Regions from separate parts of the Streptomyces sp. NPDC021212 genome, predicted to be linked through region 3. Evidence: riboswitches for the same ligand, from Rfam matches in the RefSeq annotation. Region 3 holds a riboswitch; each other region holds the start of a gene.
What was found. A riboswitch is a leader RNA that binds a small molecule or an ion and turns the genes downstream of it on or off. The one in region 3 is predicted to bind thiamine pyrophosphate.
Positions count from the first base shown of each region.

Region 1: another riboswitch for thiamine pyrophosphate. It lies ahead of thiO (glycine oxidase ThiO); the one in region 3 lies ahead of ACH4SI_RS31245 (thiamine ABC transporter substrate binding subunit).
Region 2: another riboswitch for thiamine pyrophosphate. It lies ahead of ACH4SI_RS02715 (purine-cytosine permease family protein); the one in region 3 lies ahead of ACH4SI_RS31245 (thiamine ABC transporter substrate binding subunit).

Region 1 is NZ_JBIRPZ010000011.1:353,731-356,982, forward strand. Features, by position in the region: gene ACH4SI_RS29590 (NAD(P)/FAD-dependent oxidoreductase) at 1-993, opposite strand, end outside; TPP riboswitch at 1,199-1,312, shown strand; gene thiO (glycine oxidase ThiO) at 1,311-2,546, shown strand; gene thiS (sulfur carrier protein ThiS) at 2,543-2,743, shown strand; gene ACH4SI_RS29605 (thiazole synthase) at 2,749-3,252, shown strand, end outside.
Region 2 is NZ_JBIRPZ010000001.1:692,148-695,399, reverse strand. Features, by position in the region: gene ACH4SI_RS02720 (APC family permease) at 1-419, opposite strand, end outside; gene ACH4SI_RS02715 (purine-cytosine permease family protein) at 488-1,894, opposite strand; TPP riboswitch at 1,886-1,979, opposite strand; gene ACH4SI_RS02710 (triphosphoribosyl-dephospho-CoA synthase) at 1,992-2,867, opposite strand; gene ACH4SI_RS02705 (IlvD/Edd family dehydratase) at 2,931-3,252, opposite strand, start outside.
Region 3 is NZ_JBIRPZ010000013.1:110,483-113,734, reverse strand. Features, by position in the region: gene ACH4SI_RS31255 (phosphatidate cytidylyltransferase) at 1-53, shown strand, start outside; gene rlmN (23S rRNA (adenine(2503)-C(2))-methyltransferase RlmN) at 133-1,239, shown strand; TPP riboswitch at 1,284-1,387, shown strand; gene ACH4SI_RS31245 (thiamine ABC transporter substrate binding subunit) at 1,383-2,456, shown strand; gene ACH4SI_RS31240 (ABC transporter permease) at 2,510-3,252, shown strand, end outside.

The sequences.
Region 1 (3,252 bases), on a different contig from region 3:
GAACTGCTCGGACCAGAAGTAGGGCACCGGGTCGTAGACCTGGCCGGGGAAGTGCGCGGTCCGGCTGCCCACCACATTGGCGGCGACCGTCCGCGGCCCCTGGAGCGCGTTGTCCCAGTGGTGCACCAGCAGCCGGGTCCCGTAGCGGGCGGAGGGGAAGGACGCGCAGTCGCCGACCGCGTACACGTCCGGCACCGAGGTGCGCAGTCCCTCGTCGGCGACGACGGACCGGTCCTCGGCGAGTGCGACGCCCGAACCGGCCAGCCAGCCGGTCGCGGGCCGGGCGCCGATGCCGATGACGACCGCACCGGCCCGCAGCCGGGTGCCGTCGCCGAGCTGCAGTCCGTGCCGGTCGAGCGCGGTCACCCGGGCGCCGGTGACCAGGGTGGCGCCGTAGTCCGCGTACCAGCCGGTCATGTGGGCGGCGACCTCCGCCGGGAGGGCGCCCGCCAGCGGCCGGTCCGCGGCCTCGACGACCGTCACCGCGCAGCCCGCCTCGCGGGCCGCGGTCGCGAACTCCGCGCCGATCCAGCCCGCCCCGACCACCACGATCTCCTGCTGCGCGGCGAGCACCGGGCGCAGCCGTTCGGCGTCGTCCAGCGTGCGCAGGAGGTGGACGCCCGGTACGCCCTCGCTGCCAGGCAGGGCGATCGGCTCGGCGCCGGTGGCGATCACCAGGACGTCGTACGGGATCGGCCCGGACCCGGTCCCGACCGTCCGCCCGGCCGTGTCCAGCCCGGTCACGGGGACGCCGAGCCGCAGCTCGATGCCGAGCGCTGCGAAGTCCACGTCCAACGCGGACCCTTCGGCCTTGCCCAGCAGCACGGCCTTGGACAGCGGCGGCCGGTCGTACGGCTGATGGGGCTCGGCGCCCAGCAGCAGGATCTCCCCGGTCCAGCCCTGCTCCCGCAGCGCGACGGCGGTCTGCACCCCCGCCATGCCCGCGCCGACGATCACCACCCGCTGTCCACCGCCACCCGCCGAGGACGCCATCGTCTTCGTCGTCTCATCGCTCACACGATCACTGTATTGCGGCAGGTGGGGCGGACCGGAGAGCGCACGACGAGATCTCGGGCACAGCCCGACGGGCCGACCGGCGGGCCGCGGGGGACCGCCGGGCGTGCCGTACGGCCTGTGCCCGGCCCGGCCCGGGGCGCTCCCTTCCGGGCGATTCGGGGCGCGTACTAGGGTGGCGGGACAGAGCACTCGCGGGAGCCCGGGCGCACCGGGCTGAGAGGGAGGCTGGCGCGGCCTCCGACCGTACGAACCTGATCCGGGTCATGCCGGCGAAGGGAGGGGGCGACCAGCCCATGCACACACCACCACACACACCACGCGCAGCATCCCCAGGCGACGCGCCGTACGACGTCCTCGTCATCGGCGGCGGCATCATCGGCCTGGTCACGGCCTGGCGGGCGGCCCAGCGGGGCCTGCGCACCGCCGTCGTCGACCCGGCGCCCGGCGGCGGGGCCGCGCAGGTCGCGGCCGGGATGCTGGCGGCCGTCACCGAGCTGCACTACGGCGAGCAGACCCTGCTCGGGCTGAACCTGGCCTCGGCGCGCCGCTATCCGTCGTTCGTGGCGGAGCTGGAGCAGGCGAGCGGCCATGACCTGGGCTTCCGCACCTGCGGCACGCTCTCCGTCGCGCTCGACGCGGATGACCGCGCCCATCTGCGCGAGCTGCACGCCTTCCAGCAGCGGCTCGGGCTGGACGCGCAGTGGCTGACGGGGCGCGAATGCCGGCGCCTGGAGCCGATGCTCGCGCCGGGCGTACGCGGCGGCCTGCGCGTCGATGGCGACCACCAGATCGACCCGCGGCGGCTGGCGGCGGCGCTGCTGGCGGCGTGCGAGCGCGCCGGGGTGGTCCTCCACCGCGCCCGCGCGGAGCGGCTGCTGCTGGACGGCGACCGCGCCGCCGGGGCCGAGCTGGCCGACGATGCGCGCACGCGGCTGGCGGCCGGGCAGACCGTGCTGGCCGCGGGCAGCCTCAGCGGGCGGCTCCCGGGCGTCCCCGAGGAGGTCCTGCCGCCCGTACGTCCCGTCAAGGGCCAGGTCCTGCGGCTGTCGGTGCCCGGCCCGTACGCGCCCTTCCTGTCCCGGACCGTGCGGGCCGTGGTGCGCGGCGGGCACGTCTACCTCGTCCCGCGCGAGAACGGCGAGCTGGTCGTCGGCGCGACCACGGAGGAGCTGGGCTGGGACACCACGGTCACCGCGGGCGGGGTGTACGAGCTGCTGCGCGACGCGCACGAGCTGGTGCCCGGCATCACCGAACTGCCGCTCGTCGAGACCCGCGCCGGGCTGCGCCCCGGCTCCCCCGACAACGCCCCGCTGCTCGGCCCGACCGAGCTGCCGGGCCTCCAGCTGGCCACCGGCCACTACCGCAACGGCGTCCTGCTCACCCCGATCACCGGCGATGTCATGGCCGAGGCGCTGACGAGCGGCGAACTCCCGCCCGAGGCGCGGCCGTTCTCCCCGCGGCGCTTCGCGGGGACCACGCCACTCACCACAGCAGCACAGGCAGCGTCGATACAGGAGCACACCGCATGACCGTCACTGTGAACGGCGAGCCCCGCGAGCTGCCCGACGGCACCACCCTCGACGGGGTCGTCGCGACCCTCACCCAGGCGCCCTCGGGCGTCGCCGCGGCCGTCAACGAGACGGTCGTCCCGCGCGGCCAGTGGCCCGCGACCCCGCTCGGCGACGGCGATCGCGTCGAGGTCCTCACCGCGGTCCAAGGAGGCTGAACCCCATGTCTCACGCCACAACGTCGCAGCCGACCACACTGGATCAGGTCCTCACCGACGCCGATCCGCTCACCATCGCCGGTACGACCTTCGGCTCCCGCCTGATCATGGGCACCGGCGGCGCGCCCAGCCTGGACGTCATGGAGCGCTCGCTGATCGCCTCCGGCACCGAGCTGACCACGGTCGCGATGCGCCGCCTGGACCCCACGGTGCAGGGCTCGGTGCTGTCCGTACTGAACCGGCACGGCATCCGCCCCCTCCCCAACACCGCGGGCTGCTTCACCGCCGGGGAGGCCGTGCTGACCGCCCGGCTCGCCCGCGAGGCGCTGGGCACGGACTGGGTGAAGCTGGAGGTCGTCGCCGACGAACGCACCCTGCTCCCCGACCCCATCGAGACGCTGGACGCCGCCGAGACCCTGGTGGACGACGGCTTCACGGTCCTGCCGTACACCAACGACGATCCGGTGCTGGCCCGGAAGCTGGAGGAGGTCGGCTGCGCCGCGATCATG
Region 2 (3,252 bases), on a different contig from region 3:
CGGCCGCCGTCGTAGAGCCCCGGCAGATAGTGCGCGGCGTACTGCATGATCGCGCTGATTTCCGCGGCCGTGCCGCCCACGGACAGCACGACGGACCAGCCGACCATCGTGCCGACCAGCCGCCCGCTCGCGTACAGCGGCCACCGCACGGTGCCTCCGCCCTCCGGGCGGGTGGCGCCCAGCTCCACCATGACCAGGGCGATCAGGGCGCACAGCGCCCCCGCGGCGATCCAGGACAGCAACGCGGCGGGTCCGGCGGTCTGGGCGGCGTACAGGGCCGCGAACAGCCAGCCGGACCCGAGGATGTTGGAGAACCCGATCGCGGTCAGGCCCCAGAAGCCGAGGTCCTTGTGGAGTCTGCGCTCCTCGGCGAGGACCGCCGGGGCGGCGATGGACTCCACCGGCTGGTTCTGCGGCACGTGGCACGTCTCCTCGGGTAGTGCGTAACCTGGCGAAGCCCCCAGGGTGCCACGGCCGCCGCCGTGCCTCAGTGGGTGGTGCGGCGCCGTGCCCTGAGCGGGACGTAGACGAGGAGCGCCGCGAGGAAGGCGGCGTAGTACGCGAGGTCGGCGCCGTGCAGCGCGGCGGCCACCGGGCCCGTGTAGAGGCTGGTGTCCATGAACGGCACCGCCGCGGCGAAGGCGGCGCCGAACGCCAGCAGGGCGGGCCACCACGGCTGCGGGCGGGCGCTCTCGGCGGCCAGGTCGACCGGCGCGCCGCCCCGGGTCCGGGCGCGGACGAACCAGTCGACGGCCACGATCGCGACGAAGCCGGGAATCCAGTAGCCGACGAACAGCAGCACGTTCTGGAAGCGGGCGGTGGTGTCGGCGGCGTGCATCCACAGCACCAGCGGGAAGCCGAGCGCGGCGGCGAGGGCCGCGGCCAGGGGGCGGGGGATGCGAACACCGGCGGTCTGCAGGGCCAGTGAGCCGCTGTAGTCGTTCATGGCGTTGCTGCACAGGGCGGCCAGCGCCACGGCCAGCAGTCCGAACGCGCCGAGCGCCCCGCCGCCCAGGGCCGTATCGACGCCACGGGCGGTCTGGTCGGTGAAGACGGAGGCTCCCCACAGCCCGAGCGCCTGGACGGCCACGAAGGACACGGTGACGCCGAGCAGAGTGCACCAGAACATGCCGACCCGGGAGGTGGCGCGGGGCAGATAGCGGCTGAAGTCGCTGGCGTACGGCGCCCACGACAGCGCCAGGCTCAGGGCGATCGTGCTGGTCAGGACGAAGGCGCCGAGGCGGTCGGCGCCGTGGGCCGATCCGGTGGCGGCGGGGTGGACGCCGCCCTGCAACTTGACGGCCAGGGCGGCGAACGCGGCAGCGAGGACGAAGGTCATCAGCTTCTGCATCCGGTGGATGGCCTCGTAGCCGAGCACCCCGAGCGCTCCCTGGGCGGCCATCATGATCAGCACACCCAGCCAGAACGGCAGGCCGCACAGCCGGGCCAGGGCGTCACCGCCGAACAGGCCGATGAGCGCGTCCCAGGCGACCGAGGACAGCCACTGCAGAACACCCGGCACGGCGACCCCCCGGCCGAAGGCCAGCCGCGCCAGCGGCAGCTGCCCGGCCCCGGTCAGACTGCCCCAGGTGCCCAGATACGCGGTGGGCACGGCGCCGATGAGGGTGCCCAGGACGACGGCGGCCAGCGCGGTGGCGAAGTCCAGGCCGAGGGAGATCCCGACGGTGCCGGTGAACACACCGGTCATGGTCAGGTTCGGGGCGAACCACACGGTGAACAGGCGCCCCGGCCCGCCGTAGCGGTGGCTCTCCGGAACCGGCGCGATACCGCGCGCCTCGACGCGCAGATCGCCGGGCGCGGTGGGCATCCGCCCGTCGAAGACGGATTCCGCGCCGGTGGGTGCCGGGTCGGTGGCAGCATGCGGCAAACGCATCGATGACATCCCTCCGCCAGTGCTAACTGGTTCAGGTTCGACGGGTGTGATCTCAGCCCCGCGTGGGGCACCCCGTGTCGGTTGGAGCGCCCCCAGGCTAACCCCTCGCCGCGTGGACCCGGTCCTGGGGACGGGTCCGGGCCGGCAGCGCGTCCAGGAACAGCGCCCCGGCCAGCAGCGCGGCGCTTCCGCGGGGCGCGATGCCCGTCTCGCGCAGCTCGGCGTCCAGGGTGGCGAGGGCGGCGGCGCCCCGGGCCGTCGCGGTGCCGCCCGCCTCCAGCACACCGCGCGCCCCGTCCTGCACCCGCCGGAGGGCGGGCGGGCCCGCCCGGTACAGCGGCCCGGTGTCCTGGAGGGTGCTCATCACGGTGAGCAGCGCGTCGAGCCGCGCCTGTGTCTCGGTGGCGCCCGCGGCCCGCGCCGTCGCCAGGGCGTCCAGGGCGCGGCGTACGTGCGGGAAGGCGGCCCGCGCCTCGCCGCGCGCACCCGCCGCGCCATAGGTGGCGGACACCTGCGAGCCCGCCGAGGGCTTGCGCGGGGCGCCGCGGTCGGTGTGGGCGGCGAGCTGCCGGGCGGTGGCGGTCAGCTCCCGGGGCGCGGCGCCGGGTTCCAGGGCGGCGGCCGCCACCAGCAGCCCCAGCACCCACAGCGCCCCGTGGTGCAGGCGTCCGGTGACCGGGCCGCCACCGGCCCGCGCCATGGTCCACTCGGCGCAGCGGCCGATGGCGCCCAGCTCCTCGCGGAGCGCCCGCGTCGGCTCGCCGGGGCGGCGGGCGGCGGCCGCCATGGCGGCGAACCCGGGCGCCAGCGACTTGGCCGACCAGCGCAGCGCGAGCAGATCGGTGCCGGTGGCGCGGGCCTGGAGGTCACGGGTGTCCGCGAGGCCCGGTTTGGGGGTCAGCTCCGCCTGGGAGATCAGGGCTCGTACGGCGGTCTGCGCCAGTGCCTCGTCCGTGGAGCGCGTCGTGGGCATGCCCGGAGAGTAAGCGGCGAACCTTTCCCGGACCTGGGTCGTTCCTGTGATCCCGCTGTGTGCTCAATGCGATTCCCTGGCGACGAAGGATCCGCGGGTGCCGACGAGGAAGTCCAGGCCCGCGCCGCGGTCGGCCTGTTCGACGTGGTCGCGGTAGATCTGCTCCCATCCACCGGTGGCCGGTGGCGCGGCGGCGGTCACCGGTTGCCGTGCGGCGAGTTCCTCGTCCGGTACGTCCAGCCGCAAGTGCCGCCGCTCGACGTCCAGTTCTATCCGGTCGCCGGTGCGCACCAGCCCCAGCGGGCCGCCCGCCGCTGACTCGGGCGCGATGTGCAGGACAACGGTGCCGAAGGCGGTTCCGCTCATCCGGGCGTCGCTGATCCGC
Region 3 (3,252 bases):
CCACCGCGCCCGTGGCGTGGCTGCTGATGGTGATCTTCGTGGGCGGCGGCTGAGCCGCCCGACCCGTACCTCTCGGGCCCCGCGCCGCCCGTGGCGCGGGGCCTTCCGCGCGTCTGCGACACTGGTACGGCCATGCCTAAGCCCGGAGAACTCACTTTCGCCGTGCCGCGTGGGGCCAAGAAGCCCCCGCGGCATCTCGCCGACCTCACTCCCGCCGAGCGCCGCGAGGCCGTCGCCGCCCTCGGGGAGAAGCCCTTCCGGGCCGGTCAGGTGTCGCGTCACTACTTCGCCCGCTACACCGACGACCCCGCCCAGTGGACCGACGTACCGGCCGCCGCGCGGGAGAAGCTCGCGGCCGGGCTGCTGCCGGACCTGATGAGCGTGGTGCGGCACATCAGCTGCGACGACGACACCACCCGCAAGACCCTCTGGCGGCTCTTCGACGGCACGCTGGTGGAGTCCGTGCTGATGCGGTACCCGGACCGGGTCACCATGTGCATCAGCTCCCAGGCGGGCTGCGGCATGAACTGCCCGTTCTGCGCCACCGGCCAGGCGGGTCTGGACCGCAACCTGTCCACCGCCGAGATCGTGCACCAGATCGTCGACGGGATGCGGGCGCTGCGCGACGGGGAGATCCCGGGCGGACCGGCCCGCTTGTCCAACATCGTCTTCATGGGCATGGGCGAGCCGCTGGCCAACTACAACCGGGTCATCGGCGCCATCCGTCGGCTCACCGACCCCGAGCCGGACGGCCTCGGCCTGTCCCAGCGCGGTATCACCGTCTCGACCGTGGGTCTGGTCCCGGCGATGCTGAGGTTCGCCGACGAGGGCTTCAAGTGCCGGCTCGCGGTCTCCCTGCACGCGCCCGACGACGAGCTGCGCGACACCCTCGTGCCGGTCAACACCCGCTGGAAGGTGCGCGAGGTCCTGGACGCGGCGTGGGAGTACGCGGAGAAGTCCGGCCGCCGGATCTCGATCGAGTACGCCCTCATCAAGGACATCAACGACCAGGCGTGGCGCGCCGACCTGCTCGGCCGGCTGCTCAAGGGCCACCGGGTGCACGTCAACCTCATCCCGCTCAACCCGACGCCCGGCTCGAAGTGGACGGCGTCGCGGCCCGAGGACGAGCGGGCGTTCGTGGCGGCCCTGGAGGCGCACGGGGTGCCGGTGACCGTCCGGGACACCCGGGGGCAGGAGATCGACGGGGCGTGCGGCCAGTTGGCGGCCACGGAGCGCTGAGCACCGGCTGATACGGTGCCTTCGCGCGATCGTCGTACAAGTGAACATTCCGACAGGGGAGCGCGACAGCGCTGAGAGTGCGGCACGGCCGCAGACCCTCCAACCTGATCCGGGTCATACCGGCGTAGGGAGTCAGCCTCACCATGAACAGCCATCTTCGGCGTGCCGTCACCGCCGTCCTCGTGGTCTCCCTCGGCACCGGCGTCCTCGCGGGCTGCGGTGGGGGCGCGGCCGACGGCAAGGACTCCAAGACCGTCACCCTGGTCTCGCACGACTCGTTCGCGGCGTCCAAGGCCGTCCTCAAGGAGTTCACGCGCAGATCCGGCTACAAGGTGCGGGTGCAGGCGGGCGGTGACGCGGGGGCGGCCGTCAACCAGGCGATCCTGTCCAAGGGCCACCCGCAGGGCGATGTGTTCTTCGGCGTCGACAACACCCTCCTCTCCCGCGCGCTCGCGGGCGGCCTGTTCACGCCGTACGAGGCGAAGGGCCTGGACAAGGTCCCCGCGGCCTTCCAGGCCGACCCGGCGAAGCACCGCGTCACACCGGTCGACTACGGCGACATCTGCGTCAACTACGACCGCGCCTACTTCGCGCGCAAGAAGCTCGCGCCGCCGAAGACGTTCGCCGATCTGACCAAGCCCGCGTACAAGAACCTTCTGGTCACCGAGAACGCCGCCACCTCGTCCCCCGGCCTGGCCTTTCTGCTCGGCACCGCCGCCCGCTACGGCGACGACGGCTGGAAGGGCTACTGGAAGAAGCTGAAGGCCAACGGCGTCGAGGTGGTCGACGGCTGGGAGCAGGCGTACTACGACCGCTTCTCCGGCTCGGCGGGCGGCGCCAAGGGCGACAAGCCGCTCGTCGTCTCGTACGCCTCCAGCCCGCCCGCCGAGGTGGCCGACGCGAAGGCGAAGCCCGCGAAGGCCCCGACCGGGGTGGCGGACGGCACCTGCTTCCGGCAGACGGAGTTCGCCGGGCTGCTGAACGGCGCGGGCAACACCAAGGGGGGCAAGGCGCTGCTGGACTTCCTGCTGACCAAGCGCTTCCAGGAGGACGTACCGCTGAACATGTACGTCAATCCGGTGCGCGAGGACGCCAAGTTGCCGGAGGTCTTCACCCGGTACGGGGTCAAGGTCACCGACTCGGCCACCCTGCCGCCGCGGAAGATCGCCGAGAACCGTGAGCCCTGGGTCAAGGCATGGTCCTCGCTCGTTCCGTAAAGCCCGCTGCCGACCGCGGCGGGTCGCGCGGCACCGTGCTGCGGCTCGCCCTGATGGCCGTGCCGCTGGCCTTCTTCGCCGTCTTCTTCGCGTATCCGGTGGGCGCGATCGTCACCCGCGGGCTGCGCGTCGACGGCCGGTGGCAGCTGGGGCGGATACCCGAGGTGCTGGGCGACCCGTCCGTCCTGCACACCCTGTGGTTCACCGGCTGGCAGGCGGCCGCCTCGACCGGCCTGACGCTGGCGGTCGCGCTGCCCGGCGCGTACGTCTTCGCCCGCTTCGCCTTCCCCGGCAAGGGGTTGCTGCGCGCCGTGGTGACCGTGCCGTTCGTCCTGCCGACCGTCGTCGCCGGGTCGGCGTTCCTGGGGCTGCTCGGGCGCGGCGGGCTGCTGGACGAGCTGTGGGGGATACGGCTCGACACCAGCGTCTGGGCGATCCTGCTGGCCCACGTCTTCTTCAACTACGCGGTCGTGATCCGCACCGTCGGCGGGCTGTGGGCGCAGCTCGACCCGCGCCAGGAGGAGGCCGCCCGGGTGCTCGGCGCGAGCCGCCTCGCGGCCTGGCGCCGCGTCACCCTGCCCGCGCTGGGCCCCGCCGTGGCCGCCGCCGCGCTGATGGTCTTCCTGTTCACCTTCACCTCCTTCGGCGTGATCCAGATCCTCGGCGGCCCGCGCTACGCCACCCTGGAGGTGGCCATCTACCGGCAGACCGCGCAGCTGCTCGACCTGCCCACGGCCGCGGTGCTGACCCTCGTCCAGTTCGCGGCGGTCGCGGCCGTCCTCGCCCTGCACGCCTG